Regions from separate parts of the Paenibacillus macerans genome, predicted to be linked through region 2. Evidence: riboswitches for the same ligand, from Rfam matches in the RefSeq annotation. Region 2 holds a riboswitch; each other region holds the start of a gene.

What was found. A riboswitch is a leader RNA that binds a small molecule or an ion and turns the genes downstream of it on or off. The one in region 2 is predicted to bind cyclic di-GMP.
Region 1: it holds a riboswitch for cyclic di-GMP, as region 2 does, so the genes downstream of both, DYE26_RS24095 (transglutaminase-like domain-containing protein) here and DYE26_RS18230 (polysaccharide deacetylase family protein) in region 2, are expected to answer to the same signal.
Region 3: it holds a riboswitch for cyclic di-GMP, as region 2 does, so the genes downstream of both, DYE26_RS32755 (methyl-accepting chemotaxis protein) here and DYE26_RS18230 (polysaccharide deacetylase family protein) in region 2, are expected to answer to the same signal.

The regions. Positions count from the first base shown of each region.
Region 1 is NZ_UGSI01000002.1:206,558-217,102, reverse strand. It holds gene DYE26_RS24100 (collagen binding domain-containing protein) at 1-649, opposite strand, end outside; gene DYE26_RS24095 (transglutaminase-like domain-containing protein) at 956-1,756, opposite strand; cyclic di-GMP riboswitch class I at 1,770-1,857, opposite strand; cyclic di-GMP riboswitch class I at 1,913-1,998, opposite strand; gene DYE26_RS24090 (glycoside hydrolase family 16 protein) at 2,247-4,604, shown strand; gene DYE26_RS24085 (uracil-DNA glycosylase) at 4,680-5,264, opposite strand; gene DYE26_RS24080 (SRPBCC family protein) at 5,602-6,060, opposite strand; gene DYE26_RS24075 (SRPBCC family protein) at 6,063-6,506, opposite strand; gene DYE26_RS24070 (MerR family transcriptional regulator) at 6,509-7,009, opposite strand; gene DYE26_RS34940 (alcohol dehydrogenase catalytic domain-containing protein) at 7,198-7,380, shown strand; gene DYE26_RS24065 (zinc-binding dehydrogenase) at 7,518-7,832, shown strand; gene DYE26_RS24060 (iron-siderophore ABC transporter substrate-binding protein) at 7,962-9,038, shown strand; gene DYE26_RS24055 (FecCD family ABC transporter permease) at 9,031-10,071, shown strand; gene DYE26_RS24050 (FecCD family ABC transporter permease) at 10,068-10,545, shown strand, end outside.
Region 2 is NZ_UGSI01000001.1:4,035,925-4,046,469, reverse strand. It holds gene DYE26_RS18235 (NCS2 family permease) at 1-968, shown strand, start outside; cyclic di-GMP riboswitch class I at 1,483-1,598, shown strand; gene DYE26_RS18230 (polysaccharide deacetylase family protein) at 1,671-3,167, shown strand; gene DYE26_RS18225 (nucleotide sugar dehydrogenase) at 3,228-4,550, shown strand; gene DYE26_RS18220 (glycosyltransferase family 2 protein) at 4,578-6,533, shown strand; gene DYE26_RS18215 (polysaccharide deacetylase family protein) at 6,536-8,230, shown strand; gene DYE26_RS18210 (ABC transporter permease) at 8,274-9,008, opposite strand; gene DYE26_RS18205 (ABC transporter permease) at 9,020-9,775, opposite strand; gene DYE26_RS18200 (ABC transporter ATP-binding protein) at 9,775-10,545, opposite strand, start outside.
Region 3 is NZ_UGSI01000002.1:2,138,644-2,149,188, forward strand. It holds gene DYE26_RS32745 (thiamine pyrophosphate-binding protein) at 1-679, opposite strand, end outside; gene DYE26_RS32750 (GAF domain-containing protein) at 700-1,134, opposite strand; gene DYE26_RS32755 (methyl-accepting chemotaxis protein) at 1,153-2,418, opposite strand; cyclic di-GMP riboswitch class I at 2,628-2,717, opposite strand; gene DYE26_RS32760 (M42 family metallopeptidase) at 3,463-4,536, opposite strand; gene spoVAC (stage V sporulation protein AC) at 5,018-5,518, shown strand; gene spoVAD (stage V sporulation protein AD) at 5,518-6,540, shown strand; gene spoVAE (stage V sporulation protein AE) at 6,537-6,887, shown strand; gene DYE26_RS32780 (AAA family ATPase) at 6,996-7,952, shown strand; gene DYE26_RS32785 (DUF58 domain-containing protein) at 7,955-9,223, shown strand; gene DYE26_RS32790 (DUF4129 domain-containing transglutaminase family protein) at 9,220-10,545, shown strand, end outside.

The DNA.
Region 1 (10,545 bases), on a different contig from region 2:
GATCTTTGCCGATCGCTTTCCCTTGCTTTTCGATCAGCTTTCCGCCCTTCGGCTTCAGATTCACGATAGCGGTCTGCACTCCGCTTTTTACTGGAATGGCAATAACGACTTCCGTACTGCCTTTAAGGACTTCCTTCTTAAATTCCGTACGAATTTCCAGCTTGCCGGCGATGTTGGAATGACTCTCCACGTAATCATTGAAGGTCATCACAACTTTCCCGTTCAGATCGACCGTAAACCGGCCGACTTTCCCTTGATCGGCAAGAAGCGGGGCATCAATATCCGTAAAAATTTCAAACTGCCGCGGCAGCTCGAAGCTGAATGTATCTCCATTCTTGTAGCCGTGTCCGTTTGGAAGCTCCCATTCATAGCTGAGGTTGACGGCCGCGCCGACGTCCAAACTGCTATCGGGATTATACACCGCATCAATCACGGTACCGTTTAAATCGGTTAACACGACTTTGGTTAAAATACTCTCCGCACTGGCGACTGGCCTGGCGACTGGCCTGGCGACTGGCGCCGGCCGGTCATATACGCTATCCGTCACGGATTCTTGCGCGCTGCCCGTTGATTCTTGCACGCCGGCCGCTGCGTTCGCCGTCCAAACGGATGCGCCATACAGCGTCTGCATCAGCAACAGCAATGCCACAACGATTCCACAAACCTTTTTCCTCGTAATCTCTCCCTCTGTCTCTACATCACCCTCATTATATTCGGTTCCGATCCGCCTTCCGTGCGCAATTCGGGCCATGCATCCATCGGACAACATGTCGATAGGGTAATTTTCAGTCCATCACCTCCGCTGATCTTTATTGGCGCACGATGAATTGTGCCTGTATTTTCTTCAGAACCAAATGGGCTTCCGCCATTATATATGCCAATACTATACAATTTCTCAACAACGCCAAATAAGCCTTGGACATATCGTCCAAAGCCTATGTTTATTTCGTAAAAATCAATAGTATTTCACCGGGGAATAACGCGAGGCGTCTTTAATCATGTTGACCCCTGTCTCACTGCTCTTCCAGCCCGCATCGACAGTTGTATCAATGGTTACCCATTGTCCGTTCAAATAAACTTCATTCCAAGCGTGGTAAACATCAACGTATTCCGAAGTTCCCATAACAAGCTTGGCCGGAATTCCGATACTCCGCAACATGGAAGCGAACAAGGAGGCATAGTCGTAACACATCCCTTTCCGCCCTGCCAACGTGCGGTTGCTATCGGGAAGGTAGTCCGTCAATTCGCTGGCTGCCAGAGTATGATCGTACCGGATCGTCCCGACAATATATTCATAAATAGCGTGCACTTTCTTCTCGTCGGACGGAGCGGATTGGGCAAGCTTCTTCGCAAGCTGGGCTGCCTGATCCCTATCGCTCCAATCGACATTTTGCACAGAGTTCAAAAACACTTTGCTGTCATCCGCAAGTTGAAGTGTAACGGCCGCTTCCTGAACGATTTTGTATTTGGTACCGCTGACTTGTTCCAGAACGGTAACCTTATATTCACCATTGCCCATCTGGAGCGGAAATACTTCCTGCCGCTTATCCGGCGAAAGGACATAGGTATATTTGTCATTACCTTTTGCGATCATGAGCTTCGTTTTGGCCCCGGCTTCCGCATCATAACGAATGACGACGGCGCCACGGTCCAACTGCTCCAAACCCAACCAATCTTCGGACGGGGCAGCTTGTACATCCGGAGCCCACATCAATAACGCAAAAAGCCCTACAATAGCGAACACAATGTTGCGCATACTGCAAACTCCCTTCGGCGGCCAGGCTGCCATTGACGTTTCGTCAAGAAGGCCCTGTGGCTTTGCGTCCCTGTCTTTCGACAAGTTTGCTATTTTCGTAATAGAGTTTCACAGATACTGATACATCTTCTCCAAAAAAACAAAAAAGCATCTTCGTTCGGTAGCTGGCTGCCATTGACGTTCGTCAAGAAGGCCCTGTAGCTTTGCGTCCTTATCTTTCGACAAGTTTGCCGTTATCGTGATCAGCTTTTGTGAATCTATCATATCAAATATATGGAATACCATCAAGAGAAAATTTGGAATTTTGTCGAACTATCATTCCTCCCCCGAACTCACTCGAACTCACCCGAAAAAATAGGACCCCACCAAAAAAATAGCACCTGTTCATCCGGTGATCACATTCGATAGAATAAAAATGTACTATAATGTTAGTATTTTCCTGACCGTGTATGGGATAGGAGAATCCACTATTGATTAAGGGAGGGTATTTATGAAGCAAAAAGTTTTCAGTTTGTTCCTGGCGCTAGTTATGATGGCCAGCGTCAGCCTGCTATCAACTTCGCCGGTTCAGGCCGCTGAAGGAGCGGGAACGGCCACTATCACCTCTATGGATTATTTTTCAGCGTCGGACGGACCTGTCATCACAAAATCAGGGGTTGGACAAGCCAGTTACGGATTTGTGATGCCTAAATTCAATGGAGGCTCCGCCACCTGGAATGATGTGATCCAAGACTTGGGCGTTAATGTGAAAGTGGGCGGCAGTTGGGTCGATATTGACAGTGCCGGCAGCTTTGTCTACAACCAAAACTGGGGCCACTGGAGCGACAGCGGCTTTAACGGTTATTGGTTCACTCTTTCCGCGACAACCGAAATTCAACTGTACTCCAAAGCGAATGGGGTTACGCTGGATTACACTCTTGTGTTTCAAAACATCAACAAAACCACCATTACGGCGATGACGCCTACACAAGGGCCGCAAATTACGGCGGATACTACGGGCGGCGCCGGCTTTACCTATCCGGTTTTCAACAATGATCCGGCAATCCCCTTTGCAGCTGTGGCCGATGATTTGAAAGTGTACGTAAAACCTGTAAACAGCAGTGCATGGATCGATATTGACAACAATGCGGCCAGCGGCTGGATCTACGATAAAAACTTCGGCCATTTCACCGATGGAGGCGGCGGCTACTGGTTTAACGTCACGGAGTCGATCAACGTCAAATTAGAATCGAAAACCTCTTTGGTTAACGTCATTTATACCATTATCTTTAATGAACCCGTAAGAAATTCTTATGTCATTACTCCCTACGACGGAACGACCTTCACGGCCAATGAAAGCGGTGCGATCGGTGTGCCGCTGCCTAAGATTGATGGAAACGCGCCGGTAGCCGATGAGCTTGGAAATTTCGTATACCAGATTAACATGGGTGGGCAATGGGTCAATTTAGGGGATTCCGGTCAGAGCGGATTTGTATACTCCGCCAACGGTTACAATAACATGTCCGCCGCCAATCAGTGGGGGTATTGGGTCGACCACATCTACGGGCTATGGTTCCAGCCCATCCAGGAAGATCTGCAGATCCGCATCGGCTATCCATTAAACGGGCAGGCGGGCGGAAATGTCGGTGATAATTTCGTCTACTACACCTTTATCGGAAACCCGAACGCTCCCCGTCCGGATGTAACCGATGGCGAGGATATTTCTGTCGGAACGCCAAGCAACCCGGCCATTGAGGGCATGGAGCTCATCTGGCAGGATGAATTTAGCGAAAATAAGCTGGATACGAGCAAATGGAACTATGAACTGGGTTACTATCTCAATGACGATCCCGGTACCTGGGGTTGGGGCAATGCGGAACTGCAGCACTATACAAACAGTACGCAAAATGTATTTATCCAGGACGGAAAGTTAAACATCCGGGCCTTAAACGAGCCCAAATCCTTCCCGCAGGATCCTAGCCGGTATGCACAATACTCCTCCGGGAAAATCAATACCAAAGATCATTTTTCGCTCAAATACGGCAGAGTGGATTTTCGCGCCAAGCTGCCTGCAGGAAATGGCATCTGGCCGGCCTTCTGGATGCTTCCGCAAGATAATGTCTACGGTTCGTGGGCCGCATCCGGCGAAATTGATGTGATGGAAGCGAGAGGACGGTTGCCCGGCACGTCCAGCGGCGCTATCCACTTTGGCGGACAATGGCCGGCGAATACCCATGTCTCCGGCGAATATCATTTCCCGGAAGGGCAAACCATCGCCAATGATTTTCACGTATATTCCGTAGTCTGGGAAGAGGACAACATTAAATGGTATGTCGACGGCAAGTTCTTCTTTAAAGCTAACAGGGATCAATGGTATTCCGCAGCTGCGCCGAACAATCCGAACGCCCCTTTCGACCAGCCGTTCTACCTGATTATGAATCTGGCGATCGGCGGGAACTTTGACGGCGGTGTGACTCCGAATCCCGGCGATATCCCGGCAACGTTGCAAGTAGATTATGTGCGTGTTTACAAAGACAACGGCGGCGGCCAGCAGAATCCTGAAGAACCGGCGCCCCCTTCCACGATCGTCATCGGCGATGAGGTGAAGGGCCTGAAGAAAACAGGCGATGACTTATTGTTCTATGTAAACGGCGCAACCTTCGCCGACTTGCACTACAAGGTCAATAACGGCGTACAGCTGAACGTGGCCATGACCGGGGCGGGGAACGGCAACTATACCTATGCGGTCAATAATCTGAAACAGGGGGATACCGTCGAGTACTTCTTTACCTATAACCCCGGGCAGGGAGCGCTGGATACCCCTTGGCAAACTTATGTCCATGGGGTAACGCAAGGAACTCCGGAGTAAACCGGGTAATAGTAGAATATTGCCTTACGCAGATGAGAGGGAAGATATATGACTTCCCTCTCGTTTTTCCTGTTGTTATGATGAGGTCGATCTTTCCTTCCACTTCTCTTTCAAAGCTTTCAAGTCCCCTACGAAGAACTTTAGCAAATTGGGCCTCCTTCTTACGGCAAGCGGGTGATAGGTAAAGCCGATAGGCAAGCCTTGGAAATCGTGCCAGCTCCCCCGCAATTCCTTGACACTGGCGTTCTCCTTCTGCGGGAATAAGGCTTGCGCCACGACATTCCCGAAGCCGAACAACACCGACGGCTGCTTCTGAAGCAGCTGCAACTGCAGATGAGGAAAACATGCCGCTCTGGCCTCGGGCTTATTGTAAGCGCGCAGCGGCCGGCATTTCAGTAAATAAGTGACATAAACCGAACTCATATCGATCCCCGCTTCCCTCATGCCGAGTTGGAAGGTCTCCCGGGTACCGCACAAAAACGGATTTCCTTCCCGGTCCTCCCGGGCTCCCGGATTATCCAGGATCATCATCAGCGGGGCTTGCGGATTTCCTTCCCCCCAGACGACGCGATTCCGCTGCTTGGACAGTTCGCAGCATACACAATGCTGAATACCTGCTGGCGCTTGTTCTTCAGGCAGAATTACAAAGGGATGATCCATTTCCGTGTCATGCGGCTCCTTTCTTCTTTTCCTTAGCACACAATGACTCCATTATGCCCATCCCAGACGAAAACTTGCTCTTATTGCCAGTTAACCGCGGCAGAAACTCCAGCGCAACACATAAGGACAAAAAATGTCGTTAATCCAGCGGTTTCGTTTGTTTGAGAGAAATAGCGGCAATTTATGCCGCTATTCCCCCTCGTCGCAAGAAAGTGCCTACGTTCTGGGCCTTTCATAGGAATATAAGTACAAAAAATGCCGCTAATGGGGATGAACAGACCTGGATTCGGACAATAAGCACATAAAGTGCCTCTATTTTGAAGACAACAAATGCCCTTTATTCCGAAGGACGCCCCTTGGTTTGCTCCAACGAAGCTTCCAGCCGGTCCAAGTTTTGTTCATTGCCCTCGGCGCAGTAGCTCTTGGCTTCTTCGAACTCCTCCGTTTTCATAAATAGCTGGCGAAAAACGACCTTTGTTCCGCCGTCAAGGTCCTCGAAAGCAGCCGTTACCAGAAATTCATGGCCGGACAAATGTCTGAGTACGATTCGTTCCAAAACCACGATTTCCTCAAAAACGCAATGGTTGGGATAGTCCACGCCATCCGGCCCGTGCATGACATAACGCCACGCTCCGCCCGGGCGTAAATCGAATTCATGGAACGTATTGGTGAAACCGTTCGGTCCCCACCAACGTGCCAATTGATCGGGGTTCGTCCACGCTTCAAAAACCCGCTCACTTGGCAAATGGAATTGGCGTGAGGAGATAATTTCATTATCACCAATGATAGCGGTCATGGTTATACCTCCTGTTCGAGCGTGTTGCCAAGGGTATCAAGCATCTCACTTGTGCCCTGCTCACGCACTTCCGGCGTATCGTGTCCATCGAAAAAGGCCCCTTGCTCGGTGAAGACCAGCTTCGTCCCGCCCTCGATCGGGATAAGCTCGACCGTGGTGAGCGAAACGGAGATTCGCTCGTCGCCCGAATCCAAAGTGTAGCTATAGACGATGCGCTGCTCCGGTACAATCTCCTGGTAGCAAGCATCAAAGGTAAAGACGGGCCCCTCCGGCGGACCTCCGCTGCTGTATTCGCGTCCTCCGACGCGGAATTCGAAAATATCGGCTTTTGAAAACCACTTTGCTTTGGCGGCCGGATCGGCCCAGGCCCGGTAGACCCTCGCAGGCGGTGCGGCATAAGTCCGCTCCACGACGAAGGTGGCGTGCTTGACAAATCGTTCGGTCACGGTCAGTCCTCCTTAGATTTCGATTGTTCCTCTGTTTCGGCAAGAAAATCGCCCAGTAAATCCAGACGGCGCTCCCAGCTTGCCCGGCGCTCGACGACCAGCTTCTCATGGCTCTTTTTCATCGCTCGCAAGAGTTCCGTGAAGTCTTCAACCGCTAAGGGCGCCTTCCCCTGCATCGCTTTGGATACATGCTGAAGCTGGTCAAGGAGCGTTTGCTGCTGTTTGATTTGCTCCTTGATTCGCGCCATTTGCAGGTTGACGATTTCCAGCGGGCTGATCTGTCCGCCGTTTAAGACGGACCTGACCTCCTCCAGAGACAAGCCCAATTCCTTAAGCGATAAAATCTGCTGCAGGCGCGACAGATCGGATTCATTGTACAGCCTGTGACCGGACTCCGTCTGGCCGGATGGTGAGAACAAGCCGATTTGATCGTAATATCGCAAAGTTCGCACGGTGAGTCCCGCCAGTTTGGCAAGATCCCCGACCTTCCAATGTCGTTTCATAGGAACCCCTTCGTTAGCGCTAACTTGTTTACCGGTAGCTTAAGTATAAAAGATAACGTTGCGTAAGGTTCAACCAAAATATTTATTTGGGAAAAAGACCTTTTATATTTTAGGTTGACGACCACATTAATAAAGAAAGAGAGATAAAAATAGAAAAAGTTGAATGCCCTCAGCCGCAAACGGATGAAGTGCTCGTTCGCATCGTGTATGCTGCAGTCATTCCACTTGACTACATCCCGGGATTCTATGCTTCCGGAGTTGTCGAGGAGGTGGGGCAAGATGTAACGGAGTTTAAGCCAGGGGATCGCAGATTTTTGGTAGTGTCAAAGGGGCCTATGCAGAATATGGCATTGCGAAAGCCCAAGAATTAGTCAAGATGCCAGGTAATCTTACCTTTGAAGATGCGGCAACGACTAAGGCAGGAGCTGAAACGGCCTGGAAGGCGCTGTTCACCGAAGGCGAACTCCAGCCTGGCAAACCGTGCTAATTCATGCGGCGGCAGGCGGTGTTGGTCGATTTCGTGGGAGGCGATACCGAGAATCGTTCCTGGGCCGCTCTCAAGAAAGGGGGGATTCTCGTCACTTTGGCTCAGGATTCATCCCAAGAAAACGCGCAAAAGCATGGCATTACAGCTAAATTCAACACCAAATTCCCAACCTACGCGAATCTGCAGACCATAGCGGAATTAATTGCCGATGGTACGATTAAAGCAAAGATCGATTCCATATTCCCGCTAAACCAAGCTGACAAAGCACTGGAGAAAAGCAAAGCAAGACATGGACGCGGAAGAATTTTGCTGGACATAAACTCAGGTTTAATTTGAAATACGCTCTTACAAATTTTTCATTGACAACCCGGCAAGGGGACTGTATATTGACTTTGATAATCATTATCAATTAAAAGCGCTATTTAAAAATACAGTTCTTGATAGGAAAGGGTATGCCGTATGCCAATGAATGCAAAACGAAATGCCTCATTAGGCACATTACTTGTTTCGATTGTGCTTATATTCTCGCTAGTTGGTTGCTCAAGCCAGCAATCAAGTTCAACATCCGCACCAACTTCGGCCGAAACGTCTAAAACTGAAGCGCCCGCTTCGCCAGATACGAATTCCGCATATCCGATCGTGATCAAACACGCTTTCGGTGAAACTGTCATTGAAAGCAAGCCTGAACGGGTAGTTACCGTTCAATGGGCGAATCATGATGTTGCTCTCGCTCTCGGAGTTGTTCCCGTAGGCTTCTCGGCGGCGAACTTCGGCGTTCAGGATGGCAGCGGGCTTTTGCCTTGGACAGCGGAAAAACTCAAAGAACTTGGCGCAAGCGATCCTAACGTTTTTCAGGATACGGACGGCCTTGATTTTGAGGCGATTTCCGATGCGGACCCGGATGTCATTCTTGCCGCTTACTCCGGGATAACTCAGGAGGACTACGATCTTCTTAGTCAAATCGCTCCGGTTGTGGCCTATCCGACCGCTCCTTGGTCCACCACATGGCGAGAGCAAGTCCTGCTGAATGCAGAAGGCATGGGCATGAAAGCGGAAGGGGAACAACTCATCAAGGTCACCGAGGATATGGTTAACGAAAAGCTAAGTCAATATCCGCAGATGAAAGGCAAGAAAGTGGTTTGGGTTAACTTCTCGGCTGAAGATTTGTCGCAACTGCATATCTATACTCCTGTAGACTCTCGCGTCGCTTTCTTGTATGAGCTGGGAATGGTTTATCCTGAAAGTGTTACGAACCAGATTACGGACCCTACTAGCTTCTCCTTGAATTTAAGCGCCGAGAATGTCGAGGCCCTTTACGATGCCGATCTCATCGTTGGATATGGGAATGACGAATTGTTGAAGACGCTCCAAGCCGATTCACTACTAGGTAAAATTCCTGCGATCCAAAGAGGTTCTGTCGCATTTATCGACAGCGATACACCTTTAGTAGCTGCCGGAACTCCTAACCCGCTTTCGATAGCTTATACCATTGATGAATATCTAGCATTAATAGGAGGAGCTATTGACAAGATAAATGAATAGTTCTTCGGTTTCAAAAGATAAACAGCAAAGCTTCCATATGCCGGAGCACTTTATGACGGTTCTGGTGATTTGTATTGTCTTGCTCGGCGCGTGCGTAGTTGCATCTCTGGTTTTAGGCTCTCGTATGGTTAGTTTTAATGAACTGATAAACGGTTTATTTCATCAAGATATCCAATCCTTCGGGGCTAACGTGGTTCGCAAAAGAATTTCCCGAACCGTGTTCAGTTTGTTTTGCGGTGCGGCGCTCGGAGTCTCTGGAGCGCTTATGCAATCGGTCACGCGCAACCCAATTGCGGACCCGAGTATACTGGGAGTGAACACAGGCGCGTCCTTGTTTGTGGTTTGCGGAATTGCATTTTTGAATATAAGCACCGCAAATCAATATATATGGCTAGCTTTAGCCGGAGCCGCGATCACTGCGGTGTTCGTATTTGGAATCGGCTCTATGGGGCGTGGCGGCGCCACGCCCATTAAGCTTGTTTTGGCCGGAGCCGCCACAAGCGCCGCGCTTTCTTCTCTGGTCACCGCCATCATGATTCCGCGCTCTTATGTCATGGATCAATTCCGGTTCTGGCAAGTGGGCAGCGTCGGCTCGGCAACCTGGAGCGCTATAGCCACATTCACCCCGTTTATGATCGTTGGCATACTGATCGCCGTAATGACTGCACCGGCGCTAAATGCGCTGGCATTGGGGGATGATGCCGCGACCGGACTCGGCGTTCGAACAGGACTACTGCGGTTTGTCGCGGCTTTTGCAGGTGTTGTTCTATGTGGGGCAACTACGGCCCTCGCAGGCCCGATCGGTTTTATCGGGCTATTGGCCACTCACGTCATCCGTCTCATGCTTGGGCCCGATCTGCGTTTGGTAATCCCCGTGTCAGCTATTGCGGGAGCCATCATTTTGACATTAGCGGATGTGTGCGGCAGGCTCATCGGCAGCCCGGGAGAACTTGAAGTCGGTGTGGTTACTGCGTTTATAGGAGCTCCAATCCTAATCATATTAGCGATGAGATCGAAAGTGCGTTCACTATGAAAAATGAATCTATTGAATTTATTATGGCGGGCCGGCGTCAAAGACGCCGCCGGTGGATACTGATCACCGGCTTCCTTGCAGTACTTGCATGCGTGCTTTGCTGCGCTATGCTGTTACTGGGAAACACCATTTATCCGGTTCAAGATGTCATCCGGGCGCTTTCGGGCGAGCAGCTTAAAGGCGTGTCTTTTGCGGTGAATACGATACGTCTACCGAGAATGCTGGCAGGTCTTTTCGCCGGATTTGCTTTTGGTGCAGCCGGCTGCATCTTCCAGACTATGCTGCGCAACCCCCTTGCGAACCCGAATGTCATCGGGATTACCTCCGGCTCAAGCGCGGCGGCTGTTTTTTGCATCACCTTACTTCATTCAAACCGGGCGGTTGTTTCCGTTGCTTCGGTGATTGCCGGTCTTGTTACGGTTATCATCATTTATTTATTGTCCAGGGGGAAGTCATTTTCGGTCGGGCGCTTGA
Region 2 (10,545 bases):
CGGCCATCACGGTCGGCATCGGCCTGTTTGTGGCCAGCCTTGGTTTGAAGATGAGCAACCTGATCGGCGCTAATCTGTCGGGGGTAACGGATACGTCCGCCACGGTTCCCGGCAGCAGCATCAACTTCACGCTGGGCGATTTCGTCCATAGCCCCGATGTTCAATTAACGTTGATCGGCTTGATCCTGATTGCCATTTTGATGTCGCTGCGGGTTAAAGGAGCGCTGTTGATCGGGATTATCGCCACCACCATTATCGGTATTCCGATGGGCGTTACTAACGTTTCCGGACTTTCCGGCGCCAGCTGGCTGCCCGCTTTTGACAATCTTGCGGTGGGCAAGCTCGATCTGGGTGCGGCTTTGCATCTGGGTCTGTTTGAAATTGTTTTTGTATTCACGTTCGTTGAATTGTTTGATACGTTCGGCACTTTGGTCGGTACGGCTACCCGCGCCGGCTTGATGAAAAACAAAGAAGAAGGCGAGAAAAAAATCGGCAAGGCGATGCTGGTGGATGCGGTTGGCGTCAGCGCGGGCGCATTTCTTGGCACCAGCACGATCACTTCCTATGTAGAGAGCACCGCTGGTGTGGCCGAAGGCGGACGCACCGGGCTCACTTCGGTAACGACGGGGATCTTGTTCCTCCTGGCGCTGTTCATCGCGCCGCTGGCCGGTGTTGTGCCGAGCGCGGCAACGGCTCCGGCGCTGATTATCGTCGGCGTGCTGATGATCGGCCAGGTCAAATCGATCGAATGGGATGACTTCCTGCATGCCTTCCCGGCGTTCTTGACGATCGTATTGATGCCTTTCACCGGAAGCATCGCCAACGGGATCGCCGCCGGTTTGGTCTCTTACGTCATTCTGGGGGGCTTCAACAACCTGTTCACCAAAAACAAAGTCAAAATTCATTGGCTGATGTGGGTGCTGGCCGTGCTCGTATTGGCCCGCTATATTTTCCTTGGCACCGAATAATTTAATGAAAACCGGATCGACCAACAAGGGTGTCCCTCTCCGTTAGGAGCAGGCGCCCTTGTTTTAGTTCTAACCGCCGCCGACTGGAACGATAAACCGCCTACCCTTCAAAATAACGACACTTTATGTACTTATTATCCGAGCCCCAACGTGTTCGTCTCCATTAGCGGCATTTTATGTACTTATTTTCCTATGAATGGTCCAGAACATGGGCATTTCTTTGCGACGGGGGAAAATAACGACATAAATTACCTCTATTTCTCCCAAATGAACGGATATCGCCGGAATAGCAACATTTTTTGCCCTTATTTTTCTGCTGGATTATCCCGGAGCAATACAAAAGAGCACCGCAGGCTTATCGGCGCGCTTCTTTAAGCTCCATTTCTAGGCTATTTGACATGGAAAGAAATGGGCCCCCACTCCTGAATATTTTTTTGTGAATCCGCTTTTTTTCATAAACTATGGATTGATTTCCAGCCGGAGTCGATTATAATAAATTTAAATAATTAAAATTCTAAACCAAAGGCAAACTATTCGAAAGGATAGGACGCAAAGTTTGGAGTCTAAAGCGTGCGCAAGCCGTGGTGGGAATTGCGGTGCAAGCTGCGCTATGATTGTCCGGCCGCCATGTAAGTATGGCGGTCTTTTTATTTTGAAGATTTTGATTGGAAAAAAATTACTTTTACAAAAGAAGGTGAACTAATGATTTCGATGGCAGGAAACGGCGCCCGGTCGATTCGAATCGGATTAGCCACAGCTCTGCTTGCGTTTTGGGCGGCCGGCTGCAGCGGGGCCAGTCCGCAGGCGGACAACGGGAATGGGGCCTCCCCCATGTCCGGGGCGCAGACCGCTTCATTGCAGCAGCAGCCGATTGCCCGTTATACGGGGGAACCGAGCAAAACATTGTCTTTTGTCTATACGGCCAAAAAGGAGCTTTCCCTAACGTTCGACGGTTTGGGCGATCGCGAGACGATCGAGCGTTTATTGGATGAACTGGACAAGCATCATATCAAAGCGACGTTTTTTGTCCCGGGCATGCGGGCGGCCGAAGAGCCGGATTTGGTCAAGGAACTAACCAGCCGCGGCCACGAGGTGGAGAACAATACGTTGACGCGCGCCGACTTGACGACCTTAAGCTATGAAGAAATCTATAAAGAAATCAACCGTACCAACGGCTTGATTGCCGACGCGACAGGCAAGCAGCCGCAGTTCGTCCGGACCCGGGGGGCCCGTATGAGCGAAGACGTTCGCCTGGTGGCGGCGCAAACCGGACTAAAAGCCGTCGTTTCCTACAACATCAATCCGAAGGACAGCGACATGCAAAGCGCCAAGGAAATCGGCGATTACATACGGAGGTACATTAGCCGCGGCGGCATTATCGCGCTAAATACGGACGTGAATCCCGAGGTGGTTTCCTCCATTTCCTATATTGCGGATGCGGCGAAAGAAGTAGGCTATAAGTTGGTGCCGCTCGCAAAGCTGGTGCGTGACGGCGGCGAGCGGAAGCCGCTGGAGCAAATCCCGGGATACGATGCCGCCCGGATCAATCCCGATTACGAGCAGGCGGACTATAATCTGATCTATAACGCCAGCGATATCGCCAAATGGAACCCGCACGGCAAGAAGGTCGTCGCCCTGACCTTTGACGATTGGGGCAGCGATTTGACCGTCACCCGTCTGTTGAAGATCCTAGAGGATCATGACGTCAAAGCGACCTTTTTTCTGCGGGCCAACGGCGTAGAGAACAATCCGAACCTGGCCAGAGCTATCGTCGAAGAGGGTCACCTTGTGGCGAATCATACCTACAGCCATCCCGTGATTACGCAAATCCCGCCCGACGAGCTGCAGGAAGAAGTGGTCAAGGCGCACCGCATCATCACCGAAGCGATTCAGCAGCAGCCGGCGATGCTGTTCAGGCCTCCGACCGGGGAGATCAACAAGGAGACGGCCAAGGTGATCGCGGCCACGGGGTATAAGACGCTCGCTTTGTACGATGTGACCACCCTGGATTGGAATTCCGACCATGACGCTCAGTACATTTTAAACGGGGTGCTGAAGCAGACGACTAACGGCAGCGTTATTTTGCTGCATATGCTTGACGGCCTCCATACGCTGGAAGCCTTGCCGAAGGTAATCGACCAGTTGAAGCAGCGGGGTTATTCCTTTGTGCTTCTGGACGAGCTGTACGGGATGAAATAAGGAACGAACGCTTGCTCGGCATCTTTGGATACTCATCGGGAAATGAATGGGGTTGAACTTATGGATTTGAATCAACTATATGAGAACATTGTAAAGCGGACGGCCAAACTGGCTGTCGTCGGACTAGGGTACGTAGGTTTGCCGCTAGCGGTCGCGTTTGCCCGCAAGGCTGACGTCATCGGGTTTGACGTGAGTCCCCGGAAAATCGCCGATTACCTTGCGGGGAAAGATCCGACCGGCGATGTCGGGGACGCGGCGATCAAGGCGAGCTCGATTGACTTTACCTCGGATGAGGCGAGGCTGGGGGAGGCTTCCTTTTACATCCTGGCCGTGCCTACGCCGGTTCAAAACGATAAAGTGCCCGACCTTACTTATGTCAAGAACGCCAGCGCGATGGTCGGGAAACATTTGCGCCCCGGTTCGGTCGTTGTCTACGAGTCGACGGTTTATCCCGGCGTCACCGAGGAAGTGTGCGTTCCGATCCTGGAGGCGGAGTCGGGGCTTACATGCGGGGTCGACTTTAAAGTCGGCTATTCCCCCGAACGAATCAATCCGGGCGATCAGGTTCACCGGCTCGAGAACATCGTGAAAATCGTTTCCGGCATGGATGAGCAGACGCTTGGTCTTGTGGCGCAGGTTTACGAGCTGGTGATCGAGGCGGGGGTTTACCGGGCCGAAAGTATCCGTGTGGCCGAGGCGGCCAAGGTGATCGAAAACGCCCAACGCGACATCAATATCGCTTTTATGAACGAACTATCCATGCTGTTTCACCGGATGGGAATCGACACGAAAGCGGTGCTGGCCGCGGCGGGAACCAAATGGAATTTTCTCAAATTCACCCCAGGGCTGGTCGGCGGCCATTGCATTGGCATCGATCCTTACTATTTAACTTATAAAGCGGAAGATGCGGGGTACCATTCGAAAATCATTTCCGCGGGGCGGCGCATCAACGACGGGATGGGCAAATATGTCGCCCGCAGCATCGTAAAGCTGCTGATGCGCCTGCGGAAAGATTTGTCGGATGTGAAAGTCGGTATCCTCGGCCTGGCCTACAAGGAGGATTGCCCCGATTTTCGCAACACGAAGGTCACGGATATTATCGCAGAGCTGAAGGAATATGATATCCAGCCGCTTGTCTGCGATCCGCTGGTGGACCCGCGGCTCGTGTATGAAGAGCATGGATTGGAGCTGGCGCAGCTGCCCGATTTGCGTGATTTGAACGTGGTGGTGCTGGCCGTCCCTCACAGGGAATTTCTAAACATGGCTCGTGAGGATTACGACCGGTTGTTCGGGGCGGACAAGAGCAAGGTGTTTTTCGATATTAAAGCCGTGTTCGATAAATCCGAATTCGAAGCTTCGGGTTATCATTACTGGAGCCTGTAAAGGGCCCATCTTAAAGGTTAAGGGGCAATGAACTTGAGGAAAAAGAACAAAGCACAACAAAAGCCGGTTGAAGTTCTCTCCACGCCCAAGGCGGATCGGCGGCTGCTTGCCCATGTCCCCGATCCGGAGAACATCCGCAAAGCGTCGGACCGCAGAGGCATGTTGCGCTCAAAGGACGATGGGCCCGGTGAATCCGCCGATCATGGCGACAATAAGATGCCCCGTCTGCTCAGCTTGCGCTATGAGGCTGATTTTCCCGTCTCGCTGCTGCCCGTGGGAGCCGATAAGAAAGGGAAAAAGGCGGACGCAAAGTCCCAAATAAGCGGCATGGCCGCGGACATTTCTTCAACGGGGATTCTGGTGGAACTGGAATCGGAGAGGGCCGAAACATGCCGTGAAGGCGATGTGTTCGAGCTGCGCTTTAACATTCCGCCGGGGACGATGCCGGAGGGTTTTGAGTCGAAGGTAAAAATAAAAGCATCGGTCGTTCGCAGGTTTACCCGTGACACGCCGGACGGGGAGAAGCCGATGGCGGCGCTTGCTTTTGAAAGCAACCTTTACAATTACTTTCAGAAACGGCGTTGGGGCTATTCCGTGTATACGGCCAGCGGCTTGCTGTTTGTCGCTATGACGATTATTTTGCTGATGCGCGCCGAAAGCATCATCTATTTCAAATACAACATTCTGCTTTATTTATACAGTCTAACGGCGGCCATATTTTTGCTGACGCGGTATTTTTTCGGGGCTTTGTACCGCAACGTGCCGGTCAATCCGGATTATACGCCGGGCGTGACGATCATTATCCCTTGTTTTAACGAAGAGCAATGGATTCAGCGCACCGTGCTCAGCTGCATCAATCAGGAGTATCCGATCGACAAGCTGGAAGTGATCGTTGTGGACGACCGTTCAACCGACGGATCGGTGGAGCGGATCAACGAGATCGTCGAGCGCCTGCATAAGGAAGCGGAGCGGTTTGACATTCGGAATCGCCTCAGACTGGTTGTCTTGCCGGAGAACGGAGGCAAGCGGGTCGCTTTGGTCAAAGGCGTGGAGATGGCCAAACATGATTTGGTCGTGTTCGTGGATTCGGACAGCTTTTTGGAGCCGGACGCCATCCTTCACCTCGTGCAGCCGTTTCAAGATCCGAAAATGGGCGGGGTGGCCGGCCGGACGGACGTGGAAAACAAATATACGAATTCGATTACCAAGCTGCAGACGGTTCGCTATTATATCGCGTTTCGCATCATGAAAGCGGCGGAATCCTGGTTCGACAGCGTTACCTGTCTATCCGGTCCGCTGTCATGTTATCGGAAAGAGCTGGTGCTCAAATACGCGGACGCCTGGTTGAATCAGAAATTTCTTGGCCAGCCGGCCACGTTCGGCGATGACCGCAGCATGACCAACTTCATACTTCGCTCCCATCGGACGGGGTACCAGGACAACGCGATTTGTTCCACTATCGTGCCGTCCAAGCTGGACGTCTTCCTGAAGCAGCAGATGCGCTGGAAGCGCTCCTGGCTGCGGGAGTCGCTGCGCGCCGGGACGTTCATCTGGCGTAAAGAACCGTTCATGGCGCTGTTTTTTTACATAGGCCTGATCGTTCCGATCGCCGCTCCGATCGTTGTGTTGTACAATCTCGTGTATGTGCCGCTCGTTTACGGCGTTTTTCCGGGCACATTTTTGATGGGACTTATATTGATGGCTTTATTGATGAGCTTTGCGCATCTGTTGTTCCGTAAAAGCAAACTTTGGATTTTCGGCTTGGTATTCTGTGTTTTTTACGAACTGGTGCTGCTTTGGCAAATGCCGGTCGCCTGGGTCACGTTCTGGAAATCCACCTGGGGTACGCGGGAAACGCCGCAGGATGTTGAGGCCAGAGCCAAAAAAGAAAGCCGCAAAGCGAACAAACGGAGAAGATCACTTTTTAAAAATCTTTTTAATGATTCCCACAAGGACAAGGGTTCATACAGTGAGGTTGACTGACTATGGGAAAAAACAAGCCGCGCAAGGCGCTTGATGTCGGACGCAAAGAGCGGAACAAAGCGGTCAAATCGGCCGTTCAATTTGTGGTGCTGGCTATGGTGCTGGTGCTGTTGGTGCATGCCGTGGCGGGAATCCACCGTTACCGGGAGCCGGACAAAGCGGCTTGGCAGCAAACGCGGGGATTTATCGCCTTGTCCTATTATGGAGTGGATCGAACCGGAACGCGCGGTCTGATCGCCAAAAGCCGTCTGGACGAGCAACTGCAAATTTTGCGGCAAAACGGGTATGTCACGGTTTCGCAGCAGGATATTCTTGATTTTTACGAGCACGGCAAGCCGCTGCCCCAAAGGGCAGTGTATCTAAGCTTTGAGGACGGACGCAGCGATTCCGCCTTGTTCGCCCAGCCCCTGCTGGAAAAATACAATTATAAAGCGACGATGCTTTCCTACGCCGACCGGCTGGACGTCGTGGACCCGAAATTTCTGGCGGGACCGGAGCTGCTTAAGCTGACGCGCAAAGGGTATTGGGAATTGGGGAGCAACGGTTACCGTTTGACCTATATCAATATTTTTGACAAGGACGGGCGGTACGTTGGAACGCAAACCGAGCAGCAGTTTAAGAATAAAGACGAGGCGCGTTACTATACGCACTATTTGATGGACTTCATCCGCGACGCCGATAAGGTGCCTTTGGAGAACCGCCGGGAAATGGAAGCGCGCATTAACCAAGACTACCGGCTTATGGAGCAGATTTATCGGGATAAGCTGGGTTTCGTTCCGAGCGTGTACATGATCATGCACGCCAATTCGCTGCACAACGGAATGAATCCTTTGGTGGAAAACGTGAATTCCGATAACATCGAACGGCTGTTTAAAATGCACTTTAACCGCGAAGGGCAAGCCTTTAATGACAGCGGCGGCGATTTGTACGATTTGACGCGGCTGCAGCCTTCCCCCGGCTGGTATCGCAACCATTTGTTGATGAGAATCGCGGGAGACACCGGGGAATCTTACGATTTCTTTGAAGGCGACAAGAAGCGGGCCGATCATTGGCAATTGCTTGGCGGGGCCGCTGAATTCAGGGGCAACCGCATCATCCTGACCTCTCCGGAAAGCGGTAAAGGCCTGCTTTATCTTAAAGGGAGCGATGGCTATCAAAATGTGAAGGTATCGCTGCAGATTGCGGGGAACATTATCGGCTCGCAATCGGTATATTTACGGTACGACCGCAAGGCCGATGCTTACGTAAAGGTTGTCGTGGAAGACAATCTGCTTCGCGTCGTGCAAAAAGAGCCCGGGCAAACGGAGGAAAAGACGTTGATTTCCCGGGACCTCGGCAGTTTAAAAGGCGTATCGGAGCAGACGGCGATTGGGCGCAAGCTGGAGGTGGCGGTCGCCGGCAGCGGGTTGACCCTGCAGGTCGACGGGGCGGCCGCCGCGCCGGAAATCCAAATCGCGTCTGCGCTTGCCGCAGGCGGTTTGGCTTTGGAAGCTTCGGCTAGCGAGGAGCATAGCCAAGACCCGGTGTACGACGGCGTGTTTGACGACGTGATTGTTTCCGAGGCGGGGCATAGCAGCACGGATGAGCCGCCGGGCAAAGTGCTGTTCTCGATCGGATACACCCCGCTGCAAAAAGTGATCAACGGCGTTAAGTGGATGTTTGACGCACTGGTTGATTGGGCGGTTGAAACCTTTTAAATGAAGAAACAAGCGGGCCTTTCTTATCGAAAGGCCCCCGTTTCTATGCGGTGACGACATCCGCTGTCCGCAGCCGGTGTATCGCCATGGCTGAAAATACGGAAATATAAACCGCGTTGATGAACACGAACAGTCCGTTTTCTGGCCCTGTTAGCCCATTTTGGTCCAATACGCCCATGCCGGTTGTCAACAAGCTAAACGGGAAGAAGAACCTCATGTTTAGGATATACAGACCGAGACCGAGCATGGAGCAGCATATGCTGATGCCGACGGGAAGGGCGAAGCTGCGTATCCTGAAGGAGAAGAAAAGCTGCATGGACGCGATCGAAATCGCGGCGATCCAGCCGCGCAAAGCCCATCCGGCCAGTTCCGCGGGCAGATCCGCAAGCGGCAGCGAGAGAAGGAGGCCCGCGAGTATATATAAGGCGGTAAACAAAGTTTGAACGCCAAAAATCAAAACCGCAACGGCGGACAGTTTGCCGAAGTAAATGCTGGCGGCGGAGACAGGGGCGGTATGCACTAGGTTCCAATTCCGGTTGACATGCTCCAGCCTGCACATATACGCGCAGCAAATGGCGATGAGAACGGGAAAGAAAAATTCGCCGTAAAACAGGCTGACTTGAGTCCACAAGCTATACCATGCTTGGTTTAGAATCTCCTGATTGGAATAGTAGTTGAAGCAACCGATGGACAAGCTGAGTACGGGCAACACGGTCATCGTTATCCAGATACGTCCACGGCGCAGTTTGAGCCATTCGGCGCCAATGCTTCGGATCATGGGAAACCTCCTTATATTTCTTGGCGGGATGCGTGAAGGCATCCGGCCGTATAGAATATCGCAATCATCAGCAGAGCGGCCACCCAGTTTCCGGCTTGCGCAGGCAACACGAAATAGCGGCTGGTTTCCGCCAAGGCGTTATAAGACATGCCGATAGGAGACATTTCCGTATAGTAGGACCAGACGAATAACTTGCGAATGGACGCGGGAAAGAAACTGGCCGTAACGCCTAAAAAGCCGCCGGCCATGCCGAGCGTCAGCGCAAAGGTCTGGTTTTTGAACGTGAGGGAAATCCATTGCTGCAGCGCGGTGACGGCAAGGTTTGTCAGGAGCGTGCCGGCCAGAAGGCGGACCAACAGCGCGAGCGGCAGCGGATCTGAGAAATTTTTAAGTACCCCGAAAGCCGATAAGGCGCCTATCTGGAAAGCGGCTCCGCAGAGCAGCAGCGTATTGGCGCAAATCCACTTGGCCAAGTAGATGCGGCTGCGGCTGACGTTGGTTGCCATCAGCATCTTCCACGTCGTTCCCTTATGTTCCATATCGCAGAGGCGGGAAACGACCACGGCCGAAATGATGGGAAGAAAAAGTCCGTTCAGCGTGGAAAGCATCAATAGGACGTATTCCCATCCGACGTTTTCGGGATGGCGGGCAAGCGTGTAGCTGGTGATCATGAAGATCCACAGTACTTCGGCGGCCAAAAAGATCGCAATCATCCATCCGATTTTTTTGCGGCGCAGCTTAAAAAACTCTAAAGTCAGTTCCTTCATTACAGACTGCGCTCCTTTCCCGTCAGCTCCAGAAAAATATCTTCCAGGCTTTTTTTTCGCTCCTCGATTCTGAACACGTCGAGTCCGCTGTCGACCAACAAGCGGTTGACCTGCGCGGTTAAAGTATCGTCAAGATGGTCGAACAGCAGGCGCGGACCCCTGGAAGAGGCTTGAAAGCCGTGTTTTAAGAGCAAGCGTTCCGCCGCTTGGTTGTCGGAAGTTTTTAAGGAGATGGAGACTTTCGTTTTGGCCTGGAGCTGCCCCATGGTCCCTTGGAACAGCAGTTGGCCGTTGCTGATAATTCCCACCGAGCTGGCGATTTGCTCGATTTCCGAAAGCAGGTGGCTGGATAACATTATGGTCATTCCATAACGCGCGGGCAGCGATTTGATCAGTTCCCTGATTTCCAAAATTCCCGCAGGATCGAGTCCATTGGTAGGCTCGTCGAGGATGAGCAGCCTTGGAAAGGCAAGCAGCGCCATGGCGATTCCCAGCCGCTGCTTCATGCCGAGCGAGTAATGGTCGACCCGCTTGTCTTTTTGTTTTTCCAGCCGGACGATACGCAAAACCTCGTATAAATTTTTGGCCGGCGCATCGTGCAGACGCTGCATGATTTTCAGGTTCTCCCAGCCCGTCAAATGACCGTAATAAGATGGCGATTCAATCAATGAGCCGATCTGTTTGAGGATGGACCTGCGATCTTTGGCCAGTTCGCGGCCGAAAACTCTCACCTCGCCTTCCGTCGGCTTGATCAGGCCAAGCAGCATTTT
Region 3 (10,545 bases), on a different contig from region 2:
GCCACTGCAGCCGCTCGCTAAGGCGCATAATCTCTTCGGCTGCGGCGCGCCCGCCGCGTCCGACCATGATGAGTCCATGCTCCGCTTCGTTCAGCAGGGCAGCCGCCCGGTCCAACTCCGCCGGATCGAACGGAATCCGCTGAAGCAGCGCGGGATCCGGGGCGGCGGGAAGGCTGGGGGGCGCTTCCATCCGCTGCACATCGATCGGCACGGAAATATGTACTGGCCCGAAAGGAGGTGTAAGGGCGATCCTTACCGCCTTGTCCAGCTCGGCCATGACTTCCGTTTCGTTCATGACCGTGTTGCTGTATTTGGTGATCGGTCTGACGATATGCTGGGCGTCCATCTCCTGGATGGCACCTTTGCCGATCTGCCACCGGTTTACGTAGCCGGTAATCACGAGCAGCGGAGCTTTGGCCCGCATGGCGTCGGCGATCCCGTTCATCATGTTCGCTACGCCTACCGCCCCGGCGCCGGCGCAAACGGCCAGCTTCCCGGAGGTGCTGGCATATCTCGCCGCCATATAAGCCGCTCCAGCTTCATTTTTCGTAATGATCGGCTTCATATCGACATCGATCAACGCATCGTAAATCGGACCGATGATTCCTGCCGGAATCCCAAAAATACAATCCACTCCGGTTTCCTTCAAATACTTGAGTATGGCTTCGGCTATGTTCATATTCCGGATATCTCCTTATCCTAGTGTTGAAACGCATCTCTGTATTCGTTCACCAGTGCTTCCGCACGTTCGATCTCCTCGGCGGAGAAAAAATGCAGCTTGCCTATCGAGGCGACAACGACAATCCCCTGTACCGCGCCGTCCTGCATGACGGGAATAACCATGATGCTGTCGATCCCGAACAGAAAAAACTCATCGGCCGACCTGGGATCGTTTTTGACGTCCTGGACCACTGCCGCCGTTTGGGGATGGGCCATCAGTTCGCGAAGCAGGCGGTCATGTTCGATATAGACCGGATTTTGCGCATGTACGCTTTTCCACCGCTCCACGCCAAGGTGATCCGTTTTCGTTTTCAACACCGGGTTCAAGCGGCCTTCCCTGATTTCGTGATAGGCGATATCGGCCACGCCGGTCAGGCGTTCCAGCGCTTCAAACAGCAAAGCTAATCGTTCCATGTCCATCCTCCTCGCTTGCTAGATTGAGTATCTGTTTAATAGGGACTTCAGTTTTTCGGCTTCCGTCTCGAGCTGCTTGGAAGATTCGAGCGTTTCTTCCATGGCGGTCAACTGTTCTTCCGAGCAAGCCATGATCTCCTTGGTCCCGGCCAGATTGACCTCGGTAATCTCGAGCGTCTGTCTTACGGAGTCCATGATTTGTTCCGTGCTTGCGCTGATCTGCTGCGTCACCGCGGAAACTTCCTGAACCCGGGTGGACACCTGCTCGGCCAAATGCACGATTTGCTGGAACGAATCGCCGGCGGAGGTAACGAGGACGCTTCCGGTCTCGACCTCGGCCATGACCCGTTTCATCGCTTCGATCGATTGATCGGAGCCTGTGCGGATATGGCCGGCCATCTCGGCGATGTCCTTGGCCGATGCCGCCGATTGCTCGGCAAGCTTGCGGATTTCGCCCGCGACCACTGCGAACCCTTTGCCGTATTCGCCCGCTCTTGCGGCCTCGATAGCCGCGTTTAATGCCAGCAAATTGATTTGACTGGAAATTTCCGAGATCAGCAGAGTGACCTTGTCGATTTCTTCCGTCCGCTCGCCGAGTTGGTTTACGGTTTGCGACGAAGCGACCGTGGTTTCGTAAATTTTGCTCATTTGGTCAACCAGGCGGTCGATGCCTTCATTGCCCGCATTCGCCTGAGCCGCGGCCTCGGTCGCTTCCTCCGCCACACCTTGCGCTGACAGGGCGATGTGCTCCATGCCTTTTCCGACTTCTTCAAGCATCAAATGGTTGTTCCGTGCACTTTCGACGAGCTGCTCGCTACCTTCGGAAATCATTTTGATCGATTCCGTGACCCCTACAACGAGGTCGTTGCAAAACTCCATATTGCCCGTCAAGTCCCGCGACGTATCGGCTACCTTGGCCGACATGTCCTGCATTTGCCCGGCCGCTTCCCTTAATTGGGCGCCGATCAGCTTCAGGTGGCCGGCCAGTTCGCTGAATTCGTCCATCACCTGGACGTCGCCGTCGAAGGCTAAATCGCCTTCCGTCATGGCTTTGGTCCGCTCGGCCATTTTTTGGAACGATTTGTCGAGCAGCCCGGCAATCAGCACGGCCTCCCCCGCGCCGATCAAGGCAAACAGGGCGATCATCAGCGCGGCGGCCCAGACGTTCATCAGTCCAAGCAGACAGAAGATCAGAACGAGCACGATCGCCAGCACCGCAAGCGGTCCGGCAATCAGCAACAACAACTTGCGGGCTAAGCCTTTACCGAAATGGGATAATTTCAAGTTACTTACTCCTTTGCTGTCACTCTAATACCCTTAGCAGCTGCCGTTTTCCGTGTTTCGCCGTTTTAACTTTTTTAGAAGCAGGTCCCCTCCTTCCTTGTCCGAAGCTTCGCCGCGACGTTTTAACCTGGCCCCAAGCCCTAATTGAAACCAAAAAAAGACTTTCGCGAAGAAAGTCCGGCGGCCAACAAGCCATGATTCGGCATAAGGTTGGCATCCCGGCGGTCATGATTCCGTTAAGAATTTTAGATCCGTGGCTTTGCGTCCCTGCCTTTCGGCCAGGTTTGCGATTTACATCCTATTCCTTGTATTTGGTTGTGAATGATGGGAGAGTGAAGTCGCGGCGCTCCCACAGATTAGGAATATATTACTTATATCGGAAAGCGGGCCCTGATATTTCATAAAATTTTCGGCAAATTCAAAAAATTTTCAATAATAGGGGACTATAAGGGGATGACTTTGGCTCTAGAAAAAGAAGGTAAAATATGGGTCTAATAGGAATAATGTACTATATATCCTATTTTAGATTCAAGGTATTGATGGCGACCTATCGCATACGGCTGGGTTCAGTTTTCCTGGAAAGGCTTAGGTGTTCGAAGCAAAATTGGGTTCGCAGAAAATCTAACGGTTGTAATAGCGGCTATTTGACGAAAAAAGCCCTGTTCAAAATTTTAACGGTTGTGAGAAGCGTTATATGCCTGAATCTAAGCAAAATGAGCCGGATTTCAGTGAAATAAGCGCTATGGCAACCGTTACAATTTGAAATCAACGTTTTTTGAGCGAATAGCGGTTGTGGCAACCGTTAGATTAGTTGTGGCTAGAGAATTAATGCAACGCTAGTGCCGAGTAAGGTCGTCCGGTGTCCGTTAGATTCTGAAAGCCGGCGATTTCGCCGAAATAAAGGCGTCTCGGTCCGTCGCCAGGATCCAGCGGGAGAGCTCACCGGGCTTGCTTAAGCGAAAATAAAACCGCCGGACGGTCAAGCTAAACAAGGAGTTAGCCTGCCATCCAGGCGTTAATTAAAGCAGCGCCCCCGCCGTTTGGTCAGCTCCGCTCCAGAATGGTAGCCAGCGTTGTGCGGTCGAGCCCTTTGACGAGCCGGATCAGCAGCTCCTTGGCGGCCGCGTAGTCGTCGGTATGGATGATGGACGACGAGGTGTGGATATAACGCGAGCAGATGCCGATCACGCCCGAAGGCACGCCGATGCCGCTCAAATGAACCGGACCGGCGTCGGTTCCGCCTGTGGATACAAAATATTGGTATTTGATGCGGTGCGTATCGGCCGTGTCCCGGATATACTCGACCAGCCCCCGATGCGTCAGCATCGTCGGGTCGAACACCCGCAGCAAAGCGCCTTCGCCCAGCTTGCCGAAGGCCCGTTTGTCGCCGGTCATATCGTTTGCGGCGCTGGCGTCCAGCGCAAAGAAGATGTCCGGCTGGATCAAATTGGCCGCCGTGCGCGCTCCCCGCGTGCCCAGCTCCTCCTGCACATTGGCTCCGCAGTACAACACGTTGGGCAGTTTTTCCCCATGCAAAGCTTCCAGCAGCTCGATCGCCAAACCGACGCCGTACCGGTTGTCCCAGGCTTTGGCCATGATTTTTTTCGGGTTGACGAGCGGAGTAAATTCACAGATCGGCAAAATCTGCTGCCCGATCTGCACGCCGGCCGCTTCCGCTTCCTCGCGGCTGTCGGCGCCGATATCCAGGTACATCGCTTTCAGGTCGACCGGTTTGCCGCGCTGCGCTTCATCGAGCAGATGGGGAGGCGTCGATCCGACCACGCCGACGATCTTCCCTTTCGGCGTAACGATCTGCAGGCGCTGCGCCAATACCGCCTGGCTCCACCAGCCCCCGAGCGGCTGAAAAGACACCATACCGTTATCGCTAATGCCGGTCGTGATGAAGCCTACCTCGTCAAAATGCCCGGCGACCATGACCCGCGGTCCCTGCTCATCGCCGCGCAGTACCCCAAACAAACTGCCGAGCCGGTCTTGAACGAACTCCTGCGTAAAAGCGGACATTTTCTCCTTCACCAAGGCGCGCAGCTCCCGCTCAAACCCGGGGGCCGCCGGAAATTCGGTCAGCTGTTTAAACAGCTGCTGCGTTTTTTCATTCATCTTGTTTCTCTCCTTTTTTTCCTGCAAATGGCAAGGCCATACGCTTTCTACATTTAGTATGAACCACCTTGTTCCGATTGTCCATGCGCCTGAAAAGGCCTGTTCTTTTGCCGCCGGGCCAAGCACCAAATTCGCGGCGGCGCATATACTTTAGCAAGCAAGGGGCCAAATAAGGGAGGCAAAAAAATGGAACTCCGCTCCATGGATTGGCTGTTGATCTGTCTTCTCTTTATTCTGCTGGTCATCATTCTTTTGTACCTTTAAAAACAAATAGGACGCCTTGGACGCCAGTTCCGTTGTTTGACGCTAATTGTTTTACCCAAAACCCGGTGTCCCGAACCCGCCAGAGCGATCTTTGGCGGGTTTTGTTTTGTTCGCCGCTTGCCGCTATGGATGATTTACCAAACATAACAAGCCAGTCGCTGACAAATAATGAATATACCGTGCTTATAAGGCATGAGCAGAAAAAGGAGGGATACCGTTGCCAACAAAAAGTAAACCGGGCGCCCGGGTGAAGCTGAACCATCTGCTGCTGACGGAAGAGGAGTACAAGCAGGTTGCCGACCAGCACAAGCCGAAGACAAACATCTTTGCCAATTGTCTCAAAGCTTTTCTGGTCGGCGGTTTCATTTGTCTGATCGGACAAGGTATCCAGCAGTTGTTCATGACGTTTGCCGGGATGACGTCAAGGGAGGCGAGCAGTCCGACCGCCGCCGTGCTGATTTTGATTTCCGTCATTCTCACCTCGCTTGGGGTATACGATAAAATCGCGCAATGGGCCGGAGCGGGCACCGCCGTTCCCGTCACGGGCTTCGCCAACTCGATGTGCTCCTCCGCCCTCGAATCCAGGGCGGAAGGGCTGGTGCTTGGCGTTGGGGCCAACATGTTCAAGCTGGCGGGATCGGTGGTCGTGTTTGGCGTGGTGGCCGCTTTTATCGTAGGGGTGGTTTATGCGATTTTCGGTTTGGAGGGGGGCCACTGATGCTAATTGGCGCACAAACTTGGGAGTTTCGGTCCAAACCGGCGATCGTCGGGGCGGCCACGGTCGTCGGTCCCGAGGAAGGGGGCGGACCGCTCGGCGGGACTTTTGATTTCGTGTACGACAATCTGGAAATCGACGAAAAGACGTGGGAAAAGGCCGAACGCAAGCTGCTCGAGCATGCCTCCGCCCTCGCCCTGGTCAACGCGGGGATCGCCCGGGAGGAGTTGTCCTGCTTTGTCGGCGGCGATTTGATGAATCAGATCATCTCCGCCACGTTCGCGGCCAGGACCATCGCCGCTCCGTACCTCGGCGTCTTCGGGGCCTGCTCCACTTCCATGGAGGGCCTGGCGCTGGCCGCGCTGATTACGGATAGCGGAGCCGGACGGTACGTGATGGCCGGCACGGCAAGCCATAACTGCACGGCGGAGAAGCAGTTCCGTTATCCGACGGAATACGGCTCGCAGAAACCGGGGACGGCTCAATATACGATAACCGGGTCAGGATGCGCCGTCGTGTCTTCGCAAGGCCGGGGGCCGCGGATCACACATGCCACGATCGGGCGAATCCAGGACCTCGGCGTGAAGGACCCGTTCAACATGGGGGCGGCGATGGCGCCCGCGGCCGCGGATACGCTGGTCTCCCATTTCCGCGACACCGGGCGGGGGCCGGAAGATTACGATTTAATCGTCACGGGGGACCTCGCCTCGGTCGGACATGCCATTGTCAAAGATATTTTGGCCAAAGACGGCGTACCGATGGATAAGACGGAATTTAACGATTGCGGGCTGATGATCTACGACCGCGGCAAACAGCCCTTCGTTATGGCCGGAGGCAGCGGCTGCGGCTGTTCCGCCGTGGTCGCCTACGGTTCGATTTTGCAAAAATTAAAAAACAAAGAGCTCGGCCGCGTGCTGGTCGTTGCCACCGGAGCGCTTTTGTCCCCGCTGTCCTATCAGCAGGGGGAAAGCATTCCCTGCATCGCCCATGCGGTCGCTCTGGAAAAGGAGGAAAGCGAATCATGATTTATGTTTGGGCGTTTGTAATCGGCGGGTTGATTTGCGTTGTCGGGCAGCTGATGTTCGACGTGCTTAAATTGACGCCGGCGCATACGATGAGCACGCTGGTCGTTGTGGGGGCAATCATGGACGGTTTGGGCTGGTACGATCCGCTTGTCAAATTCGCCGGGGCGGGGGCTTCCGTGCCGATCACCAGCTTCGGGAACTCGCTTGTTCACGGGGCGCTGACCGAACTTCAGCAACAGGGCTGGATCGGGGTCATTACCGGTATTTTCGAAGTCACCAGCGCGGGGATTTCTTCAGCGATCATCTTCTCCTTCCTGGCGGCCTTGGTCGTCCGGCCCAAAGGCTAGGAAATAAATAACAATCAGGCTTTTTGCGGGCCGGCGAGTGTACTCCCAATCTATCTTCATGTAAAATAGGTAGATATATACAGGGTTCTATTTGGGAGGGAAAAATACGTGCCCGTACAACAGCAATCGATTCGAACTTTAACCGCCGTAAAAAATAATTTGGAATCGTGCATTTTAGGAAAATCTTTTGAAATCCATCTCCTGCTCTCCGCGCTGCTTGCCGGCGGACATGTATTAATCGAGGATGTCCCGGGTACGGGGAAAACGCAGCTGATCAAAGCCCTGGCCAAGTCCATGCGCGGCGATTACCGGCGGATTCAATGCAATCCCGACATTTTGCCCAGCGACATTACGGGCGTATCGGTGTTTCATCCCCATGAGGAACGGTTCGTATTCCGGCCCGGGCCGGTGATGACCAATATTTTGCTGGCCGACGAAATCAACCGGGCGACCACGAAAACGCAGTCCGCGCTGCTGGAAGTGATGGAGGAGCGGAGCGTGACCGCCGACGGCATCACTTATGAGCTGCCGCGGCCTTTCATGCTGTGCGCGACCCAGAATCCGATCGATTTTGAAGGAACATACATGCTTCCGGAGGCTCAATTGGACCGGTTTATGCTGAAGATCGGGCTCGGTTACCCCGATGCGGCCACCGAAAAATCGCTGCTCCGTTCCCACAGCCAGGGGCAGCCGGCCGATCAGCTGCAGCCGGTGACGACGATGGAAGAAATCGCGGCCATTCAGCAAGAAATCCGCGATGTGTATCTCAGTGAAGCGCTGGCCGATTACCTGCTGGACATCGTCCGCCGTACGCGCGAGCATCAAGACGTGTTGCTCGGAGCTTCGCCGCGCGCTTCGCTGGCTTTCGTGGCGGCCGCCAAAGCGTACGCTTTTTTGCAGGAGCGGGATTATGTACTGCCGGATGACATCAAGACGCTCGCGCCGTACGTGCTCGGCCACCGGATTTTGCTCCGTCCGGAATCCCGGCTAGGGCAAGTCCATGCCGCCCAGGTTCTGGAGCAAATCATGCGGCAGGTCCAGGTGCCGCTATCCGTAGGGCGGTAACTATGCGGGAGTTTCTCGAAGGAGTTAAAGCGGGTCTTGCCAGCCGGAAATTTTGGAGAGTGGCCGCCGTATGGCTGATCTGTCTCCTGTACGTTTTGTTTCAGGGCGGCAAGACTTCGTTTATGTTGTTGATGATGGTATCGGTGCTGGCCGCTTATTGGGCGATCGGCGGGCTTGGCGGCGTGAAGCGGATCCGGGGCTCGCGGAATTTATCGCTCGAAGAACGCGGCGGAGTGCTGCAAGCGGGCCAGCAGGTGCTCGTCAGGCTTAGGCTGCAGCTCCCGGCGTTTATGCCGCTGCCTTACCTCGTCATCCGCGAGACGCTGAAGCGCCACAACGGCGACACCTGGGCGTTTGAAGACAGTGTGGTTCCGTACTTTCGCGGACGCGCGGAACTGGTGTACAAGACGCCCCCGCTTGAGCGGGGGAAATACGTATTTGCCGGCACGACCTGCAGCGCCGAGGATATTTTCGGTTTGATGGAGCATACGGGGACGGTGCAGTCCGGCGGGGAGTTCCGCATCTTGCCGCGCACCGTGTTCATCCCGCATTGGGAGCTGTACAGCCGCAATTCGCGTCTGGCCGGGCCGGAGACGGCCATCTCCCTTTCGCGGCGGGAAACGACGCAGATTAACGGGGTACGCGACTACGTCTACGGCGACCGGATCTCCCGGATTCATTGGAACGCGACGGCCAAAACCGGTTCGTGGAAGTCCAAGGAGTTCGAGCATGAGTCGCTGCCGAAGACGGTTTTGCTGCTCGACGCCCATACGGCCAGCTATGCGGGCGCAGCCCAGTTTGAGCTGGCCGTGTCGGCGGCCGCCTCTTTGCTGGAGTATGGAGCTAGGGCGCGGATCAGCATGGGCATGGGCACGATGGGCAAAACGTTTCGCCTCTTTGCGCCCGCCGAAGGTTCTCTGGAACGCGAGCAGATGATCCATCATCTCGTGGACATCGACGCGGACGGTTACGGCAACCCTCTCGACAAGCTGGAATCGCATAAAGAATGGTTTCCGCCGGGGGCGTTTTTTATTCTCATCAGCCCGCTGGCCGATGAGAAGGCGCTGGGCATGCTGCGTTGGGCCAAAACGCGGCAAATGGTGCCGTATCATATCCAAATCGGCCGTGGGAACTCGGCGGGAGCCCAGCCGCGGGCCAATCGAAGCCAGCCTTCCGCCTGGCAGCGGACGCTTCGCGAGCAAGGGCTGGGGGGCGTCCAAATCGCTGCCCTCGGCGAGCTGCCGGCAGCCATGGGAGGTGCGAAGCTATGATGACCACGGCGCCGCACTGGAAATGGTTTTCGTACCGGCTGCTCGTGATGCTCTGGCTTACGGTCATCGCCATGCAGTGGATCGATTTTACCGAGCCGATCTGGTTTTCGGCCACGACCACGCTGGTCACGGTCACCGTCATTACCATAGCGCTTATCGAAGTGCTGCTGCCGATCAAGGCCGCTTGGAGATGGACGGTCAAAATCGCGCTTGTTCTTGCCGGATGGAGGATCGTCTTGACCGGCTGCGGTGTTTACGTCCCTTACGGACCGCTGTTTCCCGACCAGATCCGCGGCATGGCGCTGTCCTTTGTTCCGTATATCTGGTTTTCGCTGGCGGCCTGGGCGCTCTTGGAACTGGCGGTTCGGCTGGTCGTCGGCCGCAAACGCATCCTGTTGTTTCTGGCGGTTCATCTGCTGGCGTTCACGATTTTGGACTCCTTTACTTCCTATTATCTATGGTCCAATGTCGCCTGGCTTGTTTTTGCCGGGCTGGGCTGGCTGGCCAGCTGGCATTTTTACGAATACCGGCTGAAATATCCGCAAGGGTGGCAGCGGCTGCGGCGGCAGCCGATCAAAGTCGCTATAAACATCGCCCTGGTGTTTGCCTGCGTCCTGCTGATCGGCATCAGCATGCCGGCGGTTTCGCCGACGCTGACCGATCCCTACACGGCCTGGATCAAGCGCAGCGGCGGAGCGGGGGGCGACGCGGGAACAACGCTTGCGGGCGCTGTAGAAACTACGGGAACGGCCCTATCCCAGGAGCAAATTATGTCCGGATACAGCCGCGACGACAAGGACCTGGGCGACGGCTTCGAATTCAGTTACACGCCGGTCATGTCCGTATCCACGCCCGTCAGGTCATACTGGCGCGGGGAAACCCGCCGGATCTACTCGGGCAAGGGCTGGGCCGATCTGGAGGATGAGCCGCGGGAGACCGAGCGGTATCGGGGCGCCCCGTCCGACGGGCCGCTCGCCGCGGATCGTCCCGGGAAAGTCGAGACAAGACAGGTCGAGCAAATCATTACGATGAACACCGACCAGGAATATCCGGTGCTGTTCGGAGGCTACGCGATGGAGAGCGTCGAGCTGCTGGACGACCGGCAGCAGTCTGCCGATATGCGTTGGGCCCGGCGGGAAGGCGAACTGTTTTGGCACGGGTACCGCGATCCCGGCGATCTCCCGGATTATCCGCGAAAATACAAGGTTGTCGCAAATGTTCCGCTCATCCCGTTGCGGGAGCTGAAGCAGGCTGACTATGACGAGCTGTATCCGGAGCCCCCGGACGGGGAGTACTTGCAGCTTCCGGACAGCCTGCCGCAG